One region of the Dyella thiooxydans genome, then DNA from elsewhere that is predicted to be linked to it. Evidence: predicted binding sites of a transcription regulator. Region 1 holds the regulator's gene; each other region holds the start of a gene.
The links. Region 1 encodes sigma-54, which starts transcription at its own class of promoters, with help from an activator protein. Its sites were predicted from a motif close to TGGCACGNGCNTTGC; they were not measured.
Positions count from the first base shown of each region.

Region 2: the regulator sigma-54 is predicted to act here: its motif matches at 1,367-1,381, upstream of flgB (flagellar basal body rod protein FlgB).
Region 3: the regulator sigma-54 is predicted to act here: its motif matches at 1,779-1,793, upstream of ATSB10_RS03095 (PilZ domain-containing protein).

Region 1 covers NZ_CP014841.1:4,214,489-4,217,716, reverse strand. Annotated here, with positions in the region: gene lptB (LPS export ABC transporter ATP-binding protein) at 1-687, shown strand, start outside; gene ATSB10_RS18755 (RNA polymerase factor sigma-54) at 811-2,280, shown strand; gene hpf (ribosome hibernation-promoting factor, HPF/YfiA family) at 2,428-2,757, shown strand; gene hprK (HPr(Ser) kinase/phosphatase) at 2,965-3,228, shown strand, end outside.
Region 2 covers NZ_CP014841.1:104,182-107,409, forward strand. Annotated here, with positions in the region: gene ATSB10_RS00455 (methyl-accepting chemotaxis protein) at 1-155, opposite strand, end outside; gene ATSB10_RS00460 (chemotaxis protein) at 332-1,249, shown strand; gene flgB (flagellar basal body rod protein FlgB) at 1,422-1,817, shown strand; gene flgC (flagellar basal body rod protein FlgC) at 1,823-2,254, shown strand; gene ATSB10_RS00475 (flagellar hook assembly protein FlgD) at 2,274-2,951, shown strand; gene flgE (flagellar hook protein FlgE) at 2,991-3,228, shown strand, end outside.
Region 3 covers NZ_CP014841.1:676,868-680,095, reverse strand. Annotated here, with positions in the region: gene ATSB10_RS03100 (AMP-binding protein) at 1-1,180, shown strand, start outside; gene ATSB10_RS03095 (PilZ domain-containing protein) at 1,259-1,624, opposite strand; gene ATSB10_RS03090 (segregation and condensation protein A) at 2,359-3,228, shown strand, end outside.

The DNA of each region.
Region 1 (3,228 bases):
CGCGCGCGCCAGGTGGTGCGCGATTTCGGGTTCTCCATCCGCCAGGGCGAGGTGGTGGGCCTGCTCGGCCCCAACGGTGCCGGCAAGACCACCTGCTTCTACATGGTGGTCGGCCTGATCGAGGCCGACGGTGGCTCGATCAAGCTCGACGGCAAGGACATCACCGGCCTGCCGATGCACTCGCGTGCCCGGCTGGGCATCGGCTACCTGCCGCAGGAACCCTCCGTGTTCCGGCGCCTGAGCGTGGCCGACAACATCATGGCGGTGCTGGAGCTGCGCGAGGGACTGACCGCGCGCGAACGCGCTGCCCAACAGGAAGGCCTGCTGGAAGAGCTCAAGATCAGCCACATCGCCGACCAGAAGGGCATCAGCCTGTCCGGCGGCGAGCGGCGCCGGGTGGAAATCGCCCGGGCATTGGCCGCGGAGCCCCGCTACATGCTGCTGGACGAACCCTTCGCCGGCGTCGATCCGATCTCGGTGGGCGAGATCCAGCGCATCGTGCGCCACCTGAAGGAGCGCGGTATCGGCGTGCTGATCACCGACCACAACGTGCGCGAGACGCTCGGCATCTGCGACCGGGCCTACATCCTGAACGAGGGTGAGGTCATGTCTCGCGGCACGCCGGCGCATATCCTCGCCGACGAAAAGGTGCGGGACGTCTACCTGGGTCGCGAATTCCGGCTTTGACCGCCGGCCGGGTCGCAGGGAATTGACCTGGGACAGATCGGGGCGCCCCGGCGGCACCTCAAGGCTGTTCGACTCCCCGGGGTGGGGTTAGGATGAAAGCCAGTTCCAAGGCCCCCGGTCGGTATGAAACCCGGACTCCAGTTCCGACTCCATCAGCAGCTGACCCTGACGCCGCAACTGCAGCAGGCGATCCGGTTGCTGCAGCTCTCGCAGCTGGAGCTGGAAGCCGAGCTGCGTCAGATCGCCGAGGGCAACCCGCTGCTGGAATTCGAGGAAGAGTCGACGGAGGAATCCATCGAGTCGGCCGACGAGGACGTTTTCCGCACCGACACCGGGCTGGGCTCCACCAGCGCAAGCAGCGCCTCCAGCGAGGAACACGACTCCGGCGAACCGCCCGACTGGGCCGATGGCGATGGCGCCGGGGAGTCGCCGATGGACTTCTCCTCCGTCGGTTCGGCCAGTGGCAGCGGCAACCGGGACGAGGATTTCGAACCACAGAACGCCGCCGCCGAAACGATGCAGGAACACCTGCTCTGGCAGCTCAACCTGTCCGGGTTCACCCCGCGCGAGCGCGCCATCGCCACGGTCATCATCGACGCGCTGAATCCGGACGGATACGTCGCGGAAACACCCGAAGCCCTTCTGGCCGCCCTTCCCGCCGATCTGCAGGCTACCGCCGAGGAAGTCGAGGCCGTGCGGCGCCGGGTGCAGGATTTCGACCCGGTCGGCGTGGCCAGCCGCGACCTGCGCGACTGTCTCAGGGTGCAGCTGGAGCAGTTCGACGATGGCACCGCGCAGCGCGAACTCGCGCTGCGCATCGTCGACTCGGAGCTCGAGCTGCTTGCCCGCAACGACATCGGTCGACTCGCCCGCAAGCTGCGCGCCGGCGAGGACGAAGTCGCCGCCGCCGCCGCACTGATCCGCAGCCTGGATCCTCGCCCGGGCGCGGCACTGGACACCACGCCGGTCGAGTACGTCGCTCCCGACGTCTACACCTTCAAGGAAGGCGCCCGCTGGAGGGTGAGCCTCAATCCGGAATGCCAGCCGCGGCTGGGCCTGAACCAGCATTACTGCAGCCTGATCGCCAAGGCGCGCGGCGAGGATGCGAGCTGGATGCGCGGCCAGCTGCAGGAAGCGCGGTGGCTGATCAAGAGCCTCGAGTCGCGGGCCGAGACGCTGCTCAAGGTCACCGAGGCGATCGTGCGCAGGCAGAGCGCCTTCCTCGACTACGGCCCGGAGGCCATGCACCCGCTGGTGCTGCGCGAAGTGGCCGAGGAGGTGGGCATGCACGAATCGACCATCTCGCGCGTGACCACGCGCAAGTACATCCACACGCCACGCGGTACCTTCGAGCTCAAGCACTTCTTCTCCAGTGGAGTCTCCACCGAGGACGGCGGCAGCGCATCGTCCACCGCCATCCAGGCGATGCTGCGCAAGCTGGTCGAATCGGAGGATCCCCGCAAACCCCTTTCCGACCAGGCGCTCGCCGAGGAACTGCACCGCAAGGGCATCCAGGTGGCGCGCCGCACGGTTGCCAAATACCGGGAGGCCATGCGCATACCCAGCTCCAGCGAACGTCAGCGCGCCGGCTGAATCCTCGCCGCGCGCTGCGCGGAACCTCGAGGACCTCAAGGCGTCTGAACCACTGGACGATAACGAGATGACTGTGGATGCACCCCGGATGACCGGGCGCCGCATCGATCCACGCCGCGCAAGCGGCCGTACCAAAGGAGGCGCAACATGCAATTCCAACTCAGCGGTCAGCACGTCGAAATCACCGAGGCCATGCGCGCGCATGTCACCGGCCAGCTGGACCGCCTCAATCGCCTCGACGACCGATTGACGAGCATTTCCGTGGTGCTCTCGCTGGACAAGCTGCAGCAGAAGGCCGAAGGCACGCTGCACACCTCTTCCGGCGCCCTGCTCCACGCCGAGGCCTTTGAGCAGGACATGTACGTCTCCATCGACAAGATGTTCGACAAGCTGGTGACCCAGCTGCGCAAGCACCGCGACAAGGTCTGCGACAAACACAAGGCCGAGGCCCGCCGCGACGACCGCATGGTCGGCTGACCCGCGGCACCGCAGTCCCGACCAGGCCCGCCCTGCCAGGGCGGGCCTTTTTGCTGCGTGGCATCCGGTCCGCCTGCGCTGGCGGCCAAGCTGGCACAATAGGCCGCGCACCTGGCCGGCCACCTGAGGCCTTCCTGCCGGGGCAGAGGATCCGACGACGTGGACCGGCTCACCGCCCGACAACTCTACGATGGCGTGCACGAGCGCATGGGACTGCGCTGGGTGTCCGGCATGCGCGGCGAAGGCCGCGTGCTCGAGCGGGGCGTCACGCAGACGCGCCGCCCATCGCTGGTCGGCTATCTCAACGTGATCTACCCGAACAAGATCCAGATCATCGGCACCGAGGAGCTGAAGTACCTCGACGAACTGGACTCCCGCCAGCGCTGGGAGGCGATCAACAAGATCGCGGCCTACCAGCCGGTCGCGCTGATCGTCACCAAGGACCAGACGATCCCCTCCGACCTGCGCGAG
Region 2 (3,228 bases), 120 kb from region 1:
CCGGCCGGCGGGCGCGGTGCGGCCAGCTTCAGCAGGGGCGCCAGCACCTCGGCCAGGGCCGGATGCCGGGCGCCGAGCCGGGCGAGTTGTGCCTCGTCCGACCGGGTGGCGGCTTGGACGAAGGCGGCCAGGTGCTGGCTGCGGATGAAGCTCATGGACGGGCATTTCCTTTAAATAAGGGCAAGCGCCGGATCGGCCGCTGGCGACGGAACTTGAACAAGCAAGGCACATGCCATCGTCACCGCCGCCTTCCGCTCAAGCCCCGGCGGCCGTGGCCGATAGGGATGCGTCCACCGCGCGCGCGGTGCCCACGGACCCGAGGAAACGCCGCATGAGTGGTGCGCTGCTTGAGAGCGTCGAACGTCACACCCGCCTGGCGGGCCACAACCGGGTGGCGATGCTGCTGTTCCGCCTCGGCGAGCCGCAGCTGTTCGGCATCAACGTATTCAAGGTGCGCGAGGTGCTGCGTCGTCCGCCGCTGGAGCGCATGCCCGGCGCCCATCCGCTGATCGCTGGCACCTGCGACTACCGTGGCCAGACCATCCCGGTGATCGACATGGCCGCGGCACTGGGCTATGCGCCGCTGAAGGACGAACCCTCGGCCCACCTGCTGGTGACCGAGTTCAGCCGCAGCATGCAGGGCTTCCTGGTGGCCGACCTGCTGCACATGGTCCATTGCGCCGGCGAGACGCTGGTCACGCCCGAGCCCGCGCTCGGGTTCGGCACCAAGGTCAACGCGATCACCCGGGTCGACGGGGCGCTGGTGGCGGTGGTCGACGTGGAGCACGTGCTGGCCAGCATCCATGGCGTGCCGGGCGAGCTGTCGCCGCACATGCTGCGCGCCGTGGACGGCCACGCGATGAGTCCCCGCCGGGTGCTCGTGGTGGACGATTCGATCGTGGCGCGGCGCCAGGTCGAGGGTGTGTTCAAGCAGATGAACATCGAATGCGTGCTGGCCGAGGATGGCGTACGCGCGCTGGCCAAGCTGCACGAGCTGATCGACGCTGACCCGTCCGAGCGCATCAACCTTGTCGTGTCGGACATCGAGATGCCGCAGATGGACGGCTACGCGCTGACCCGGGCGATCCGCGAGGAGCCGGCGCTGCGCCAGCTCAAGGTGGTGCTGCACAGCTCGATCAGCGGCATCTTCAATGAGGCGATGGTGCGGGAGGTGCATGCCGACCGCTTCATCGCCAAGTTCCAGCCGGACCAGCTCGCCCAGGCGGTACTGGACCTGTTGCCGGGCTGACCCGGGTCGGCGGGCCGTCGCCGGCCCGCCGGTACGGCGACGGAAAACCGACTTCCACCCTCCGGGCGGCCTCCCGTGACCGCCGCAAACCCGCGTACTGACGCGGTTTTCCTCTCGTGGCACGCGAATTGCCTCCAGCCCCGTGCGGCCCCACGCCGCGCGGAGGCAAGTCATGAGCGCACCCCTGGACAACCTGTTCGGCATCCACACCCAGGCACTGGGTCTGTGGCAGCGCCGTAGCGAGGTGCTGGCCAGCAACCTGGCCAATGCCGACACGCCCGGCTACAAGGCGCGCGACATCGACTTCCGCGCCGCGCTCGAGCAGGCCAGCGGCCAGTCCGGCGGACAGTTGCCGCTGAGCACGCCCTCGACCGGGCAGATCGACCCGGTGGCGCAGCAGGCGGACAAGCTGCTGTGGCGCAACCCGACCCAGCCGAGCATGGACGGCAACACCGTCGACGAGCAGACCGAGCAGGCCAACTTCGCCGCCAACGGCGTGCACTACCAGGCCAGCCTGGCCTTCATCACCGCGCAGATCCGCATGCTGCGCACCGCCATCACGGGGTAATCGCCATGTCGATGTTCAAGATCTTCGATACCGCAGGTTCCGGCATGGCCGCGCAGACGCTGCGGCTGAACACCGTAGCCAGCAACCTGGCCAACGCCGACAGCGTGTCCAGCACCGCGCAAGGCGCCTATCGCGCCCGCGAACCGCTGTTCGCCGCGGTCAAGCAGCAGGTCGACGGCCAGTTCGGCGTCGCCGCCGATGCCGCCGCCACCGGCGTCAAGGTCGATGGCATCACCGAGAGCCAGGCGGCGATTCCCAGCCGCTACGAGCCCGGCAACCCGATGGCCGACGCCAGCGGCTACGTCTACGGCAGCAACGTCAACCCCGTGGACGAGCTGGTCAACATGATTTCCGCCTCGCGTTCCTACCAGAACAACGTCGAAGTGATGAACACCACCAAGCAGTTGATGGTGAAGACCCTGGATCTGGGCAAGTAAGCCCTCTCGGAGCACACGCATGACCATCAACACCGCCAACACCCTCGGCTCGGCCAACACGGCGGCCAGTGCCGCCAGCCAGGTCGGCAGCGCGGCCAAGGCCGGCAGCATGAGCCAGGCCGACTTCCTCAAGCTGATGACCGCCCAGCTGCAGTCGCAGGATCCCACCCATCCGGTGGACAACACCCAGTTCGTCTCGCAGATGGCGCAGTTCAGCCAGCTGCAGTCCACCCAGGACATGGTCAGCTCGGTGCAGACGCTCAACTCCACGGTGAACGGCGCGCTGCAGACCTCGCAGGTGCTCGGCTCGTCGAACCTGGTCAACCGGGAAGTGATGGTGCCGACCTCCACGCTGCAGTACGCCGGCGGCAGCGTCACCGGCGCGGCCAACGTCACGGCACGCGGCACGATGGCCGTCAACGTCCTCGATGCCAGCGGCAACGTGGTGCGCACGATGGCCGTGGACGCGACCAGTTCCGGACTCACCCAGTTCAGCTGGGACGGCAAGGACAACGCCGGCAACCAACTGCCTTCGGGCAGCTACTCGATCGCGGCCGCCAACGGCGACACGTCGTTCGACACCTATGTCGCCGGCAAGGTGACCGCCGTGGGCTACGGCGGCAGCACGGTCGGCACGTACCTGCAGGTGGCTGGCGTCGGCGGCGTCGCGCTCAGCCAGGTGGCCCAGATTCTCTGACGCACGCGTGGCATCTCCCTTCTCTTCGAGGAACACCCCATGGCTCTGAACACCGCGCTCACCGGCATCAATGCCGCGCAGACCGACCTCAACGTCATCGCCAACAACATCGCCAACGCCAACACCGCCGGCTTCAAGGGCTCGCGCGCCGAATTCGCCGACGTGTACGCGGTGACCGGCCTGAACCTCAACTCCACCGCCACCGGCAGCGGCGTGCGCACGCAGGACGTGGCGCAGCAGTTCGGCCAGGGCGATATCGAGACCACCAACAACTCGC
Region 3 (3,228 bases), 690 kb from region 1:
CAAGCACGTAAAGAAAATGGTGCCGGATTACCACCTGCCACAGGCCGTGCGCTTCAACGATGCCCTGGCGCGCGGGGCTCATCACCCGCTGCCGAAAGTCATGCTGAGCCACGATGACCTGGCTTTCCTGCAGTACACCGGTGGCACCACCGGCGTGGCCAAGGGCGCGATGCTCAGCCACGGCAACATGGTGGCCAACATGCTGCAGGCCGGCAGCTGGATCGGCCGGAATGCGAAGGAGGGCGAGGAGGTCATCATCACCGCCCTGCCGCTCTATCACATCTTCTCGCTGACGGCGAACGGCCTGGTGTTCATGCGCCTGGGCGGCCTGAACTGGCTGATCACCAATCCGCGCGACATGCCCGGGTTCGTCAAGGAGCTGCAGAAGTCGCGCTTCACCGCGCTCACCGGCGTCAATACGCTGTTCAACGGCCTGCTCAACACGCCCGGCTTCGCCGAGGTGGATTTCTCGCGCCTGCACCTGACGCTGGGTGGCGGCATGGCGGTGCAGCGTGCCGTGGCCGAACGCTGGAAGAAGGTCACCGGCTGCACCCTGGCCGAAGCCTACGGCCTCACCGAGACATCGCCTGCCGCCTGCATCAACCCGCTCGACCTGAAGGAATACAACGGCTCGATCGGCCTGCCGATCCCGTCCACCAACGTGGCGATCTGGTCGGAAGAGAACCAGCCGCTGCCGGTCGGTGAAGTGGGGGAACTGATGGTGCAGGGCCCGCAGGTGATGAAGGGCTACTGGCAGCGCCCGGAGGAGACCGCCAAGGTGCTCGGCGAGGATGGCTGGCTGCACACCGGTGACATCGCCCGGATGGATGAGAACGGTTACTTCTACATCGTCGACCGCAAGAAGGACATGATCCTGGTGTCCGGCTTCAACGTGTATCCGAACGAGGTCGAAGACACGGTGATGCAGCACCCTGGCGTGTCGGAAGTCGCGGCCGTGGGCATCCCGGACGAACACTCTGGCGAGGTGGTGAAGCTGTTCGTGGTGCGCAAGGACCCGAACCTCACCGCCGAGGCCCTGAAGGAGTTCTGCCGCGAGAACCTCACCGGCTACAAGCGGCCGAAGCTCATCGAGTTCCGCGACGACCTGCCCAAGAGCAACGTCGGCAAGATCCTCAGGCGCGAGCTGCGGGACGAGAAGAAGCCGGCCGCCACCCACTGACCGGCCAGGTGCCTGCGGATGCAAGAACGCCCGCGTAACGCGGGCGTTTTCCTGTGCGGGGCTGCGGAACGGTCGCGCTCAGTTGTTCCACTGCTCCAGGATGTCGGCGTAACCACCGAGCAGGTTCCACAGCGGCACCTGCTTGTCCTCGGGAATCCGGGAATACGCGTATCCGACGTGATGGTCGGAGATCCTTGCCACCGTCGCCTCCAGATGGATGTGCAGGTCGCTGCCGAAGATCATGTCCAGCACCCACGGCTCCCCCAGCTCGCCGGACCAGCCCAGGGGCCGACGCACCAGCAGGCCAGTGGCCGAAATATCCACCAGCTCGCTCGGATGCGACTGGTCTCCACGACTCATCAGCACCGTCGTCTCGATGCGCATCCTGGCCGGGCGCAGATGTTCCTCGCCGAAGCCCGTCGCATTCTTGTCTACTGCCATCATGCTCCCTCGCTTGCCCCGTCCCCCGGAGGCCTGATTCCCTCGCACCGAAGAGCCCGGGAGGACCTGCCGGTGAAGAATGTTCCCGACGCGTGCGGGCTCCGATCCGGCAGAACCGTATTGGGGCACGAAGTCCACGCAGGGACAAGCGGGTGAAGCAAACGATGTGCCAGAACCGAAATCAGATCCGCCATTCGCACCAAATGGCCATCGAGGCAGCACCGGCGACCATGACGAACCGGATCGCAGTGCCAAGGATGGACGATCAGCGGCACATTGCGCCCCGATGACGTGATGCCCGCCCGGCTGCTGGACTTGCGACAAACCAGCCATTACGCTGTGGGCCATTCGTGGGGTTAATACAGGGCGCCATCCTGCCGGCGAGGCAGTGGAGAGCGCCCCGAGAGCCACGTTCGATGCTCTCCGCCGACCGACTGATATGCCCGTAGCGTTTTCGACGCCCACCGGCACGCGCGCCTCGACCGTGGCTCATATCCCGGACCGGACGCCCAGCGGTTGGTCGCGACCCGCCCGATGATTCCCCAGGGGTATCGCCGGGCAATCGCGACCAAGGCACCAGCCAGGCCGGGCATCTGCAGCAAGGAGCGTTTCCACACAGCGCGGCTACGTCGGCGCGTGCAAGCCCCGTATCCCTCGGCGCGAGCCGGATGGACGGGTCCGGTTCCAATCGTGTGCAATCCCCGTCCTTCCGGGCGGTGGCCCAACGACATGCATTGATGAGCACTGAGCCAAGCGAGCCTCAGACAACCAGTCCAGCGGACGTATTCGCGTCGATGCCGCAGCAGCAGGAGATGCCGCTGGCGATCGTGCGCGGCGAACCGATGCTGCAGATGCCGCAGGACCTGTACATTCCGCCGGACGCGCTGGAAGTCATCCTGGAGGCGTTCGAGGGTCCGCTGGACCTGCTGCTTTACCTGATCCGCCGGCAGAACCTGGACATCCTGGACATCCCGGTCGCCGAGATCACCCGCCAATACATGGCCTACATCGAGCTGATGCGCGATGTGATGCGGCTGGAGCTGGCGGCCGAATACCTGCTGATGGCCGCGATCCTGGCCGAGATCAAATCGCGGCTGCTGCTGCCGCGACCGCCCGCCGAGGAAGGGGTGGAAGAGGATCCCCGCGCCGACCTGGTCCGCCGGCTGCAGGAGTACGAGCGGTTCAAGAAGGCCGCCGAGGACATCGACGCCCTGCCCCGCGTGGAACGCGACACGGTGCCGGTACAGGTCGACGCGGGCGAGCGCACGGTGATCCGCCTGCCGCCCCCGCTGGACCTGAAGGAAATGCTGCTGGCGCTCAAGGACGTGATGCATCGCGCCGAGCTGTTCGGCCACCACGCCATCAAGCGCGAGGCCCTCAGCGTACGCCAGCGTATGGGCGAGCTGCTGGGCAAGCTGGAAAGCGTCAGTTTCCAACGCTTCGAGACGCTGTTCGATCCGACCGAGGGCCGGCTCGGCGTGGTGGTGACCTTCCTGGCCATGCTCGAGCTGGCCAAGGAAATGTTGATCGAGATCGTGCAGGAGGCGCCACTGGCGCCGATCTATCTCAAGGCCAAGGCCGACGCGGGCGACTACCAAGACGCCACC